Regions from separate parts of the Pseudomonas rustica genome, predicted to be linked through region 2. Evidence: predicted binding sites of a transcription regulator. Region 2 holds the regulator's gene; each other region holds the start of a gene.

Region 1 (4,192 bases), 1.5 Mb from region 2:
CATCCACCCGAACCCCGCCAAACTGCTTTTGCAGGCCGGCAGCGAGCCAGCTCTTGCCCGTCGATTCAGGGCCGGTGAGCACCACGACTTTCATGTGCGCAACGCCGGATCAGCTCGCCATTCACGCCAGCCTTGCACCGCGATCAGGGTGAACAAGGCGTACAGCGCAGCGGTGAGGTACAGGCCTTTATAGATGAACAGGCCGACAAAAATCACGTCGAGCACAAACCACAACGCCCAGCATTGCAGACGTTTCTGCGCCATCCACAACTGTGCGACCAGGCTAAAACCGGTGAGCGCTGCGTCCAGCCAAGGTTGCGCGGCATCCGTCCAGTGCGCCATCGCCGCGCCCAGGAACAAACTGCCAACCGCGCCGACACCCAGCCCCAACAGAATCGAACGCTGATCGAGGCGGGTGACCTGCCGACCGTCATGCATCGTCCCGGCCCGCGTCCACTGCCACCAGCCGTAGATTTGCAGGGCGGCGTAGATCACTTGCAGCAACATGTCCGAATACAGCTTCACCTCAAAGAAGATCCAGCTGTAGAGCAACACCATGACCAGCCCGATCGGCCAGCACAGCGGATTCTGTTTAACCGTCAGCCACACGGCAATCACACCGAGAGCGGCGGCAAACAGTTCGAGCCCGGACATGAGTCTTCCTTGGGGGAGTTGAAGGGGGGCGGATTGTACCCAGAGACGGCTAAGGGGCGTTAGCTACCGCACACGCACTGTTGGCAACAAATTTCCCTGTGGCGAGGGGATTTATCCCCGATGGAGTGCGCAGCGCTCCCAAAACCAGCCAACGCGTTCTGGCAGTTAGAACGCGCTGGCTGGTTTTACGACGGCTACGCCGCCGATCGGGGATAAATTCCCTCACCACAGGATTAGTGTTCCACAGGCAATTGGGGGGTTAGACACGGAATTGGCGCAGCAAGCCGTTCAGCTGTTCGCTGAGTTGCGCAAGCCTTATGCTGGCCACACTCGACTGTTCCGCCGCCAACGCCGTGCTGTGCGACAGCCCGGCCGCTTGCGTCACGTTCTGGTTAATGTCCTCAACCACATGCGCCTGTTGCAGCGTGGCGCTGGCAATCGAAGCGTTCAAGCCATTCAGATTGCGCAGTGCCTGGCCAATCGCACTCAAACTGGCCCCGGCCAGTCCTGCTTGCTCAATGGTCAGCTGCGAAGCCTTGCTGCTGTCGCCAATCACCTTCACGGCCGCTTCGGAATGATTTTGCAAACGCTCAATCATCGTCTGAATTTCCGCCGTCGACTTCTGCGTCCGTTGCGCGAGCAATCGAACCTCATCCGCCACCACCGCAAAACCGCGACCCTGTTCACCAGCACGCGCCGCTTCGATAGCAGCGTTGAGCGCGAGTAGATTGGTCTGCTCGGCAATCGAACGAATCACTTCCAGCACACTGCCAATCTGCGTGCTCTCAGCAGCCAATGTGCGAATCACTTCAACCGCCTGATCAATCGTCCCCGACAGTTTGTCGATTTGCTGCAAGCTGCCATCGATATTGATCTGTCCCTGTTGTGCCTGCGCTTCGGCGTCGCGCATTTCGGCGGCCGCGTGCTCGGCGTTTTTCGCCACGTCCTGCACGCCGTAGGTCACCTCGTTGATCGCGGTGGCCACCAACTCCATTTGCTGCGATTGCTGCTGACTGCGTTGCTGCGCCTGCGAGGCATCGTTGCCCAGTTCGCTGGACGACACCCCCAGCGCACTGGCCGAGACCTGCAAGTCGCCGATCACCCTACGCAGCTTGGCCGTGAAGGCGTTGAAGTGGTGCGCCAACTCAGTGACTTCGTCCTGACCGTGGGTATCGAGACTGCGAGTCAGGTCGCTTTCGCCGCTGGCGATGTTGGCCATGGCGTTCACGGTTTCCTGCAACGGCCGAACGATGCTGCGCGCGATCAGAATCACCAGCAGCGCCATGATCACGGCAATCGCCAGACCAATCGCCGAGGCTTTGATCACCTGGCCCTGAAATTCGGCCTGCACATCGTCGATATACACGCCGGAGCCAAGTACCCAGCCCCACGGCTCGAACAGTTTGACGTAGGACGTCTTGGCCACAGGTTCGCTGGCACCGGGTTTTGGCCAACGGTAATCCACCATGCCGGCGCCCTTGGCTTTGGCGATGGCGACCATCTCGTTAAACACCGCAAAACCGTCCGGATCGCGGATTGCCGAGAGGTTCTGGCCTTCAAGTTTGGGGTTGGTCGGGTGCATGACCATCACGGGCGTGAGGTCGTTTATCCAGAAATAGTCGTTCTGGTCATAGCGCAGGCCGCGGATCGCAGTCAGCGCCTGCTTCTGCGCGGCCTCTTTGCTCAGGGTGCCGGCGGTTTCCAGGTCGTGGTAATAGGTCAGCAGACCGCTGGCGGTTTGCACCACATGCTGGGTTTTCTGGGCTTTGGCGTGATAGAGGTCGGCGTGGATCTGCTTGAGCATCAAGGCGCCCAAGGTCAACAACATGACCACCGCTACCACCAAGATGAGCCACAAGCGTCGGCTGATCGACACACTGCGCAAGCTGTTCATAACGCTGTCACTCCGGGTTCTTTTTATTGTCATAAACCATCGCCAGCATCCAACCACGATTCGGTGATGCGGCCTACGCGACCCAAGTCGTATAACGCGGCAGCGCTTTTACGGCTTGTCTGATAGGATTTCGGCCCCGCGCGTAAAAACCTGAATCCAAGTTGATATTTCACGGAATTTTGACCATTTCGTGTGGATCCTGTGCGCGCGGAATCGGTACAGCCATAAACAGCTACGCTGATCGCAGTGAACGTAAGAAAAATACTATCGGGGCATGCCGTCGTGCATCGCTCTTTGGGGGATTGATGGATCTTTGGACCGCCTTGCAGGCACTGATACTTGGAGTTGTAGAGGGGCTCACGGAGTTTTTGCCCATTTCCAGTACCGGACACCAGATCATCGTTGCCGACTTGCTCAACTTCGGCGGCGAACGGGCCATGGCGTTCAATATCATCATCCAGCTCGGCGCGATCCTCGCGGTGGTCTGGGAGTTTCGCCGCAAGATTCTCGACGTGGTCATCGGTTTACCGACCCAGCCGAGCGCGCGGCGTTTTACCGCTAATCTGCTGATCGCTTTCTTGCCGGCAGTGGTATTGGGGGTGATTTTTGCCGACCTGATCCATGAGTACCTGTTCAACCCGATCACCGTTGCGGCGGCTCTGGTCATTGGCGGCATCATCATGTTGTGGGCGGAAAAGCGTCAGCATGAAGTGCATGCCGAAACGGTCGATGAGATTCGCTGGACGGACGCCTTGAAAATCGGTTTCGCCCAATGTCTGGCAATGATTCCAGGGACTTCGCGCTCCGGCTCGACGATCATCGGTGGTTTGCTCTTCGGTCTGTCGCGCAAAACCGCAACCGAGTTCTCGTTCTTCCTCGCCATGCCAACCATGGTCGGTGCAGCGGTTTACTCGGGCTTCAAGTACCGCCACTTGTTTGTGCCGGCGGACTTTCCAGTATTCGCCATTGGTTTTGTCACCGCCTTCATCTTCGCCATGATCGCGGTGAAAGGCTTGCTCAAGTTCATCGCCAGCCACAGCTACGCGGCGTTCGCCTGGTACCGGATCGTCTTCGGTCTGGTGATTCTGGCGACCTGGCAGTTTGGCTGGGTGGACTGGTCGGCAGCCAAGCCATGAGTGATTCCCGCGCACGCCGGCCGGAAGGGCGACCTTCGGGCGGCAACATTCAGCATCTGAAATTGAAACTGGTGGTGCTGCTGATCGTTCTCGCGTTGCCGTTGTTCGGCTCGCTGTCGATGTGGATGCGCGGGATCTCGCTGGTGCCTTTGGCGGCATACGGCATCGTTAGCGTGCTGGCGTTCTTTCTGTACTGGGCAGATAAACGCAAGGCGCGCGCCGATGCCTGGCGCACGCCGGAGAACATCCTTCACGCGGTGGAACTGGCCGGCGGCTGGCCGGGTGCGTTGATCGCCCAGCAAGTGTTTCGGCACAAGACGCGCAAGGTGTCGTTTCAGGTGCTGTTCTGGATGATCGTTGCGCTGCATCAAGTGTTCTGGATCGACCAGATATTCCTCGGCTCGAACCTGCTGGCCCTGTTCTAAACAAATACCGACTCCCCCTGTAGGAGCTGCCGAAGGCTGCGATCTTTTGATTTTTCTTTTTAAACATCAAAATCAAAAGATCG
Region 2 (4,192 bases):
GCGCAAGCCAATCTGTATCGCCGTCTGCAACGCATCGGTCTGTCTGGCCCGCTGTCGCGTGATCTGCTGTCGATGATCAGCGATATCGAAGAGCCGCGTCAGGCCTGGCGCATGCTGCTCGCGCATCTGGCGCGAATGATTGCCGTGCCGGAAGTCGAGCCGCTGGAAGAGGGCGGTGTGATCGCCATGGTCGGCCCTGCCGGCATGGGCAAGACCACCACGCTGGCGAAACTGGCCGCACGTTATGTGCTGAAATACGGCGCGCAGAATGTTGCGCTGGTGAGCATGGACAGCTTCCGCATCGGCGCGCAGGAACAACTGAAGACCCTGGGCCGCATTCTCAATGTGCCGGTGACCCACGTTGATCCGGGCCAGTCGCTGGTGCAGGCGCTGGATCCATTGCTGCGCAAACGCGTGGTGCTGATCGATACCGCCGGCCTGCAAGCCAGCGATCCGGCCCTGCGCATGCAGCTCGAAAGCCTCGCCGGGCGTGGCATCCGTTCAAAAAATTATCTGGTCTTGGCAACCACCAGCCAGAAACAGGTTCTAACCGCCGCTTATCACAGTTACAAGCGTTGCGGGCTCGCCGGGTGCATCCTGACTAAACTGGATGAAACGGCCAGCCTTGGCGAAGTGTTAAGCCTGGCGATCAGTCATGAATTGCCGGTCGCGTACCTGACCGATGGCCCACGGATTCCGGATGATTTGCATCTGCCGCGTCGTCATCAACTGGTCAGCCGCGCCGTCAGCGTGCAAATGCAGGAAGAACCCAGCGAAGAAGCCATGGCTGACATGTTCGCTGATATCTACCACAGCCCCACCAAGCAGGTAGGCTGAGGTATTCATGAACAGTTTTTGTACCTACATCGATGGTCTGCCATGCATTGTTCCGTTTGTGAACGCGCAGCCAGTAATGTGGCCTCCGTCTATGCAAGACAAGGTAAAGAAATAACATGGGCAGCATGCATCCCGTACAGGTGATCGCGGTGACCGGCGGCAAAGGTGGCGTCGGCAAAACTAACGTGTCAGTGAACTTGTCTCTGGCGCTGGCAGAGCTTGGCCGTCGGGTCATGCTGCTGGACGCCGATCTGGGACTGGCGAACGTCGACGTTCTGCTGGGCCTGACACCCAAACGCACTCTGGCCGATGTCATTGAAGGCCGCTGTGAGCTGCGCGACGTACTGTTGCAGGGTCCCGGCGGGATCCGCATCGTACCGGCCGCGTCCGGCACGCAGAGCATGGTTCATCTGAGCCCGGCGCAACACGCCGGCCTGATTCAGGCCTTCAGTGACATCGGCGACAATCTCGACGTTCTGGTGATCGACACCGCTGCAGGTATTGGTGACTCGGTAGTCAGTTTCGTTCGCGCAGCGCAGGAAGTGTTGCTGGTGGTCTGCGATGAGCCGACCTCGATCACTGACGCTTACGCACTGATCAAACTGCTCAACCGCGATTACGGCATGAACCGCTTCCGCGTCCTCGCCAACATGGCGCAGAGCCCGCAAGAAGGTCGCAACCTGTTCGCCAAGTTGACCAAGGTCACGGATCGCTTCCTCGACGTCGCCTTACAATACGTCGGCGCCGTCCCTTACGACGAAAGCGTGCGCAAAGCGGTGCAGAAGCAGCGCGCTGTCTATGAAGCCTTCCCGCGTTCCAAGTGCGCGCTGGCGTTCAAGGCCATCGCGCAAAAGGTCGACACCTGGCCGCTGCCCGCCAACCCGCGCGGCCACCTTGAGTTTTTTGTCGAGCGCCTCGTGCAGCAAACGGCAGGGCCCGTGCTATGACCGCTAGCGGTATGAATTACTACAAGAAGTCGGCACGCGACGCTCAGTACGAACTGATCGAGCGTTACGCGCCGCTGGTCAAACGCATTGCCTATCACTTGCTGGCGCGGTTGCCGGCAAGTGTGCAGGTTGAAGACCTGATCCAGGCCGGGATGATCGGCCTGCTTGAAGTCTCGACCAAATACGACGCCAGCAAAGGCGCCAGTTTCGAAACGTACGCGGGCATTCGAATCCGCGGCGCGATGCTCGACGAAGTGCGCAAAGGGGATTGGGCGCCACGCTCGGTTCACCGCAATACCCGGATGGTCAGCGACGCAATTCGCTCAATTGAAGCTAAAACCGGCCGTGATGCTAAAGATCACGAAGTTGCGGCCGAACTCCAATTGAGTCTCGACGATTACTACGGGATTTTGAATGACACCTTGGGCAGTCGCCTGTTCAGTTTCGACGATCTGTTGCAGGACGGCGAACACGAAGGGCTGCACGAGGATGGCGCGAGTGCTCATCTTGAGCCGTCACGCGATCTGGAAGATGAACGCTTCCAGGCGGCGCTGGCGGACGCGATTGCCAATTTGCCGGAGCGTGAGCGACTGGTGTTGGCGCTGTACTACGACGAAGAGCTGAACCTCAAGGAAATCGGTGAAGTCCTTGGCGTCAGTGAATCGCGGGTCAGCCAGTTACACAGCCAGTGCGCGGCCCGTTTGCGGGGGCGTTTGGGGGAGTGGCGAGCGCGCTGAAGGCAGTGTGGGGACACTGCGAACGAGGCTGGTGCGGTGATGAACGGCACCGGTCTTGCTCTGTTGTGCTCCAGACAGTCTTCGAGTGCTGCGCCGATTGATTGAAGTGGCGCGTCCAGGTGCTGGGCGCGTTTAAGACTGCTTGGAGGTCGAATTGAACAAAGACATGAAAATCCTCATCGTTGATGACTTCTCAACGATGCGGCGGATCATCAAGAACCTGCTGCGTGATCTTGGGTTCACCAACACCGTCGAGGCTGACGATGGCACCACTGCCATTCCAGTGCTCAACAGCGGAAGCATCGACTTTCTGGTAACGGACTGGAACATGCCGGGCATGACCGGTATCGACCTGCTGCGTCACGTGCGTGCCGATGAAAAGCTCAAGCACCTGCCGGTATTGATGGTGACTGCTGAAGCCAAGCGCGAGCAGATCATCGAAGCCGCTCAGGCCGGTGTGAACGGCTACGTCGTCAAACCTTTCACGGCTCAGGCGCTGAAAGACAAAATCGAGAAGATTTTCGAACGCATCGGCTGATGAACGCGCGGGGGAGCTATGGAGCATAAAGAATTTTCACAGGGCGATTTCGAATCGACCCTGAAAAAACACGCGGTCGAACTGGTCGAGAGCCTTGAAAAAGGCAAGTTCGGCGACGCTGTGCAACTGATCCATGAGCTCAATCAGACCCGTGACCGCGGCCTGTATCAGGAAGTGGGCAAGCTCACACGCGAACTGCACAGTGCGATCGTCAATTTCCAGATCGATCCGCACATGCCGCAGGCCGAGGAAGTGTCGCAAATCACCGACGCCACCGAACGTCTGGGCTATGTGGTCAAGCTGACGGAAGCTGCGGCCAACCGCACCATGGATCTGGTGGAAAGCGCCACGCCGGTGGTCAATGGTCTGGCTGAAGAAGCCCAGGCTCTGAGCACGGATTGGGGCCGTTTCATGCGCCGCGAAGTCGGGGCTGAAGAGTTCCGCGAACTGGCGCGCCGGGTCGACGGTTTTCTGTCACGCAGCCACACGGGCAACCGTGCGGTGTCGAGCAATCTCAACGACATTTTGCTGGCCCAGGATTACCAGGACCTCACCGGTCAGGTGATCAAACGCGTGACCCAACTGGTCACCGAAGTCGAAAGCAATTTGCTCAAACTCGTACTCATGGCCAGTCAGGTGGACCGCTTTGCGGGCATCGAACATGACCGCGCCGCGATGCTTGCAGAAAAAGATCCACAAAAACATCTCTCGCAGGGTGAAGGTCCGCAGATTCATGCCGATAAACGAGAAGACGTTGTGTCCGGTCAGGACGATGTGGACGATTTGTTATCCAGCCTTGGATTTTGAGTTTAGGTTTTTAGACCTGTTAGGAGCACCCCATTAATGAGCTTCGGCGCCGATGAAGAGATCCTTCAGGATTTCCTGGTTGAGGCCGGCGAGATTCTTGAGCAACTGTCCGAGCAACTGGTCGAGCTGGAAAGCCGACCGGATGACGCGGATCTGCTCAATGCAATTTTTCGCGGTTTCCACACTGTAAAAGGGGGCGCCGGCTTCCTTCAGCTCAATGAGCTGGTGGAGTGCTGTCACATCGCCGAAAACGTGTTCGACATCCTGCGCAAGGGTGAGCGTCGCGTTGATGCAGAACTGATGGACGTGGTGCTGGAAGCACTGGA
Region 3 (4,192 bases), 1.2 Mb from region 2:
GCCTGTGTTTATCAGCTACCGCCACATGGATCGTATGCAGGCCATGGCGATCAACAGTCGCCTGAAACAGGCGAACATCAAGACTTATCTGGATGTGCTCGATCCGGAATCACAGACCACCGACGACATCACCGGCGTCATCACCCGCAACATCACCGAGTGCACGCACTTGCTGGCAGTGGTCTCGGAGCGGACGGCTTCGTCGTGGTGGGTGCCGTTCGAGATTGGTGAGGCGACCATCAGCAACCGGCGGATCTGCTCGTTCAAGACCGGGCCGGCGGAGCTGCCGCTGTATCTGGATAAATGGCCGAAATTGAGTACGGATAAAGATCTGGATTTCTTTATTGATGCTTATCGTGAGGAAGTGACGAACAAGCGTTCGGTGATGCTGGATTCGATGAGTGAGTCGATGAAGGGGACTTACAAGAGGAATGCTGAGCAGTTTCATGATCAGTTGAAGGGCAGGATTCGGCGGGGGTTTTGAGATCTCACTGACCGCCTCTCAATCATTTTCGTGGCGTTAAGAAAATGATCTGCAAAATGAAACCGACAACCACAAAAAAGCCGACATCTCTGTCGGCTTTTTCGTCTCTTACTGCTTCGGCGCAGGAGCCGGCGCTGGCGCCGCACTCCCCGGTTCCGCCGGTTTCGGCGCGGCGTCATCAAACAAGTTCAGCCGTTCACGCAACTCATGCGGCGGCACCGGTTGCTGATCCGCCGGCAGAGCATTCGGATCAACCGGCGCTGCCGGGGTGGCGCCGTTGTGGCTTTCATCGACTGGTTTCGCTGCGTCCGCACCTTGCGCACCCTCGATCGCTTCCTGGGCCTTTTTGGTCAGGACGACGATGTCGATGCGGCGGTTGACCGGGTTGAACGGATTTTCCCGGTCGAACAACGCCGACGAGGCATAACCGACCACTCGCGCCACTTGCGCATCCGGATAGCTACCCGCCACCAGTGCACGACGTGCAGCGTTGGCGCGGTTGGCCGACAGCTCCCAGTTTCCGAAATCGCCGGTGCCAGTGTACGGCTTGGCGTCGGTGTGGCCGCTGATGCTGATCTTGTTCGGCACCGCTTTGATGGTATCGGCCATCGCCAGCAAGATGTCTTCGAAGTACGGCTTCAGGCGTGCAGAGCCTGAGTCGAACATCGGCCGGTTTTCGGCGTCCATGATCTGGATACGCAAGCCGTTCGGGGTGATCTCGAAGAGGATCTGATCCTTGAATTTCTGCAGCTGCGGGTTCTCGTCGACCTTGTTCTGCAGTTCTTGCAGGAGCAGTTCCAGACGTTCTTTCTCGACCTGCTCGGCCATGCCTTCGACCTGTTCGGTGTCGACGGTAACCTTGTCTGGTTGCGGCTGGGATTTCACCTCAGGGTTGAGGGTATTTTCCGGCGCCAGGGTCGGCGTGCCGCCCAAGTCGATGATGTACGGCGTGCCGCTTTCGGAGAAGCCGACCGGGTCTTTGAAATAACCGGCGATGGCGATCTTCTGCTCAGGCGTGGCGGTGGACAACAGCCACAGCACGAGGAAGAACGCCATCATCGCCGTCGCAAAGTCGGCGAAGGCGATTTTCCACGCCCCGCCGTGATGCCCACCGGCTATGCGCTTGACGCGCTTGATGATAATCGGCTGATTATTTTCCATGACTTAGCGACCGCGAACCGCTTGTTCCAGCTCGGCGAAGCTTGGACGGTGCGCCGGGTACAGAACCTTGCGCCCGAACTCGACTGCCAGCGATGGCGGCATGCCAGAAGCCGAAGCCACCAGCGATGCCTTGATGGCTTCGTAAACGTTCAGCTCTTCCTTGGCGTCGTGGGCCAGCGAATGCGCCAGCGGGCCGAAGAAACCGTACGCCGCGAGAATACCGAAGAAGGTACCCACCAGTGCCGCACCGACGTGCAGACCGATGGATTTCTGATCGCCTTCACCCAGCGAAGCCATGGTCACCACGATACCGAGTACCGCCGCAACGATACCGAAACCCGGCATGGCGTCGGCGATGCCGTTCACCGCGTGGGATGGGTGTTCGAGGTCTTCTTTAAGGCTGTACAGCTCCATGTCGAACAAGCCTTCCAGCTCGTGCGGGGCCATGTTGCCGGACGACATGATCCGCAGGTAATCGCAGATGAACGCGGTCATGCGTTCGTCTTTGAGCACGGCCGGGTACTTGGCGAAGATCGGGCTCGCGGCGGCATCTTCGATGTCGCCCTCGATGGCCATCATGCCTTCGCGGCGGCTCTTGTTGAGGATCTCGTAGATCAGACCCAGCACTTCCAGATAGAACGTGTGGGTGAAGCGCGAACTGAACATGCTCAGGGATTTCTTGAGCACGTGCATCGTCATGTAGCCGGGGTTGGCCTGCAGGAACGCACCGAGTGCCGCGCCACCGATAATCAACACCTCGAAAGGCTGGATCAGGGCGGCAATTTTGCCGTGGGAAAGCACGTATCCGCCGAGCACGCTCGCGAATACGACGATGATGCCGATAATTTTAGCCATAGGTAGAAAGTACTTATTTAAGTCGGGTTCAAGGTCATATTCGGAAGTTAAAAAATCTCTTCTTCTACTTATCGGCAAAACTGCGCCAGACTATAGCCAGTTCAGGCGAAAAGCCAATTTAGCCCATGCCGGGCGCGTCTAAAGCAGATGAAGATCCCGTCCAGACATGGCTAATGAAACGAACGTCCCACACGCAAAACCGACCACCCTCGAAGGCTGGGTCAAGCTGCTCGACAGCGTTCGCCTGCCGGTGCCGCAAGAGGCGCATGACAAGGTCTGTCGCGCGATCCGTGACAACCGCAGTTCGCTGCGCGACATCGCCGATTTGATGCAGGACAGCCCGGCGCTGGCCTTGAGCATCATCCGTGAGGCCAATCGTCACACCCACGGCAACATGGGCACGCCGGCGGAAAATCTGGAAGTGGCGATCAACCGTCTCGGCCTCGCCCGCACCGAAGAACTGCTCGCGCGCCTGCCAGCCGAACCGCAGATGCAAATCCCCAAGGCCCTGCGCCAATTGCAGATGATCAGCCAGCACGCGACGCAACAGGCCAACGGTTTTTTCGCCAGTCGCCTGGCGCGGCTGTGGCAGGACATTCATTGGGGCAGCCTGTTGTTTCTGTCGCCGCTGTGGCCACTGGCGCTGACTTATCCACAGTTGCTCGAAGAGTGGGAGCTGCGGGTTATCCACAAGGGCGAGTCGGCGCGCACCGTCGAAAAGCAATTGTTCGGCGTGCGCCTGCTGCGGATCGCGGAAGCGCTGGTTGCGGTCTGGCACCTGCCGATCTGGGTGCAGCAAGGCTATAAATTGCTGCTCAGCGAACAGCGTGAACTGGTCAAAGTGCTGCGCATCGCCCGCGACAGCGAACACCCGCTGCGCCAGCAAAATCGCCTCGACGATGACCCGACCCTGCGCCGCTGGCTCAATCAACCGGCCAACACCGTGCTGCTGGCCAACGGTCTGGCGCTGTCGGCGCAACAGGCCTGGGACAGTCCGCACAGTGAACGCTGGCAGTACCTGACCAGCCTTTACCTGCAGATTTCCATGGACGAGGTGCAGCAACAGTTGCACCAACAAGCCGCGAACAGTGCCCGGCAACATGCGATGCCTGATTTGTGGCACCCGGCGGTTTCCCTGCTGTGGCCGTGGGGCATTCGTCGTTTACCCGCCGGCATGCTGCCCGCCGCCGCGCCGACCTCTGAAGATTTGAGCCAGTGGCGCAAGCAATGCGCCGAACTGCTAGCCGAGCCGAGCCGTTTCACCAATGCCATGAGCCTGACCGTCGCCGCCCGCGATGCGCTGGTGGCCAGCGGCATGCGTCGGGTGATGATCCTGATGGCTGACCGCACGCAATCCAATCTGCGCGTGAATCAAACCTCCGGCCTGCCGAAAGAAGCGGCGGCGCTGAATTTTGTCGTCAGCCAGAGCAGCGTGCTGCAACGTTTGCTCGCGCAACAGGCGCAGGTGCGGATCAACCCGGACAACAATGCACAATTTTCCGCGCTGCTGCCGCCGGGCCTGTGCACGCTGTTTCGCGGCGAGCATTTGTTCCTGCGTTCATTGGTCAACAATGGCCGGGTGATCATGATCGTCGTCGCCGATCAGGGCGGCGGGCCGTTTGCCGACATCACTGTGCAGGCCTTTGGCAAAACCGCGCAGTGCATCGAAAAAGCCCTGCACAGCTTTAGCAG

The links. The regulator FliA, encoded in region 2, starts transcription of late flagellar genes. The targets are predictions, from matches to a motif close to CTAAAGTTTNNNNNNNNNNNGCCGNTAA.
Region 1: the regulator FliA is predicted to act here: its motif matches at 2,676-2,703, upstream of ACP3TY_RS10765 (methyl-accepting chemotaxis protein).
Region 3: the regulator FliA is predicted to act here: its motif matches at 2,569-2,596, upstream of motA (flagellar motor stator protein MotA).

What each region holds. Positions count from the first base shown of each region.
Region 1 covers NZ_CP188200.1:2,314,067-2,318,258, forward strand. The annotation lists gene ACP3TY_RS10755 (AAA family ATPase) at 1-94, opposite strand, end outside; gene pnuC (nicotinamide riboside transporter PnuC) at 91-654, opposite strand; gene ACP3TY_RS10765 (methyl-accepting chemotaxis protein) at 914-2,548, opposite strand; gene ACP3TY_RS10770 (undecaprenyl-diphosphate phosphatase) at 2,854-3,684, shown strand; gene ACP3TY_RS10775 (DUF1294 domain-containing protein) at 3,681-4,109, shown strand.
Region 2 covers NZ_CP188200.1:3,829,158-3,833,349, reverse strand. The annotation lists gene flhF (flagellar biosynthesis protein FlhF) at 1-837, shown strand, start outside; gene fleN (flagellar synthesis regulator FleN) at 954-1,784, shown strand; gene fliA (RNA polymerase sigma factor FliA) at 1,781-2,521, shown strand; gene ACP3TY_RS17340 (chemotaxis response regulator CheY) at 2,688-3,059, shown strand; gene ACP3TY_RS17335 (protein phosphatase CheZ) at 3,078-3,866, shown strand; gene ACP3TY_RS17330 (chemotaxis protein CheA) at 3,903-4,192, shown strand, end outside.
Region 3 covers NZ_CP188200.1:5,004,727-5,008,918, forward strand. The annotation lists gene ACP3TY_RS22830 (toll/interleukin-1 receptor domain-containing protein) at 1-484, shown strand, start outside; gene motB (flagellar motor protein MotB) at 593-1,645, opposite strand; gene motA (flagellar motor stator protein MotA) at 1,649-2,500, opposite strand; gene ACP3TY_RS22845 (HDOD domain-containing protein) at 2,667-4,192, shown strand, end outside.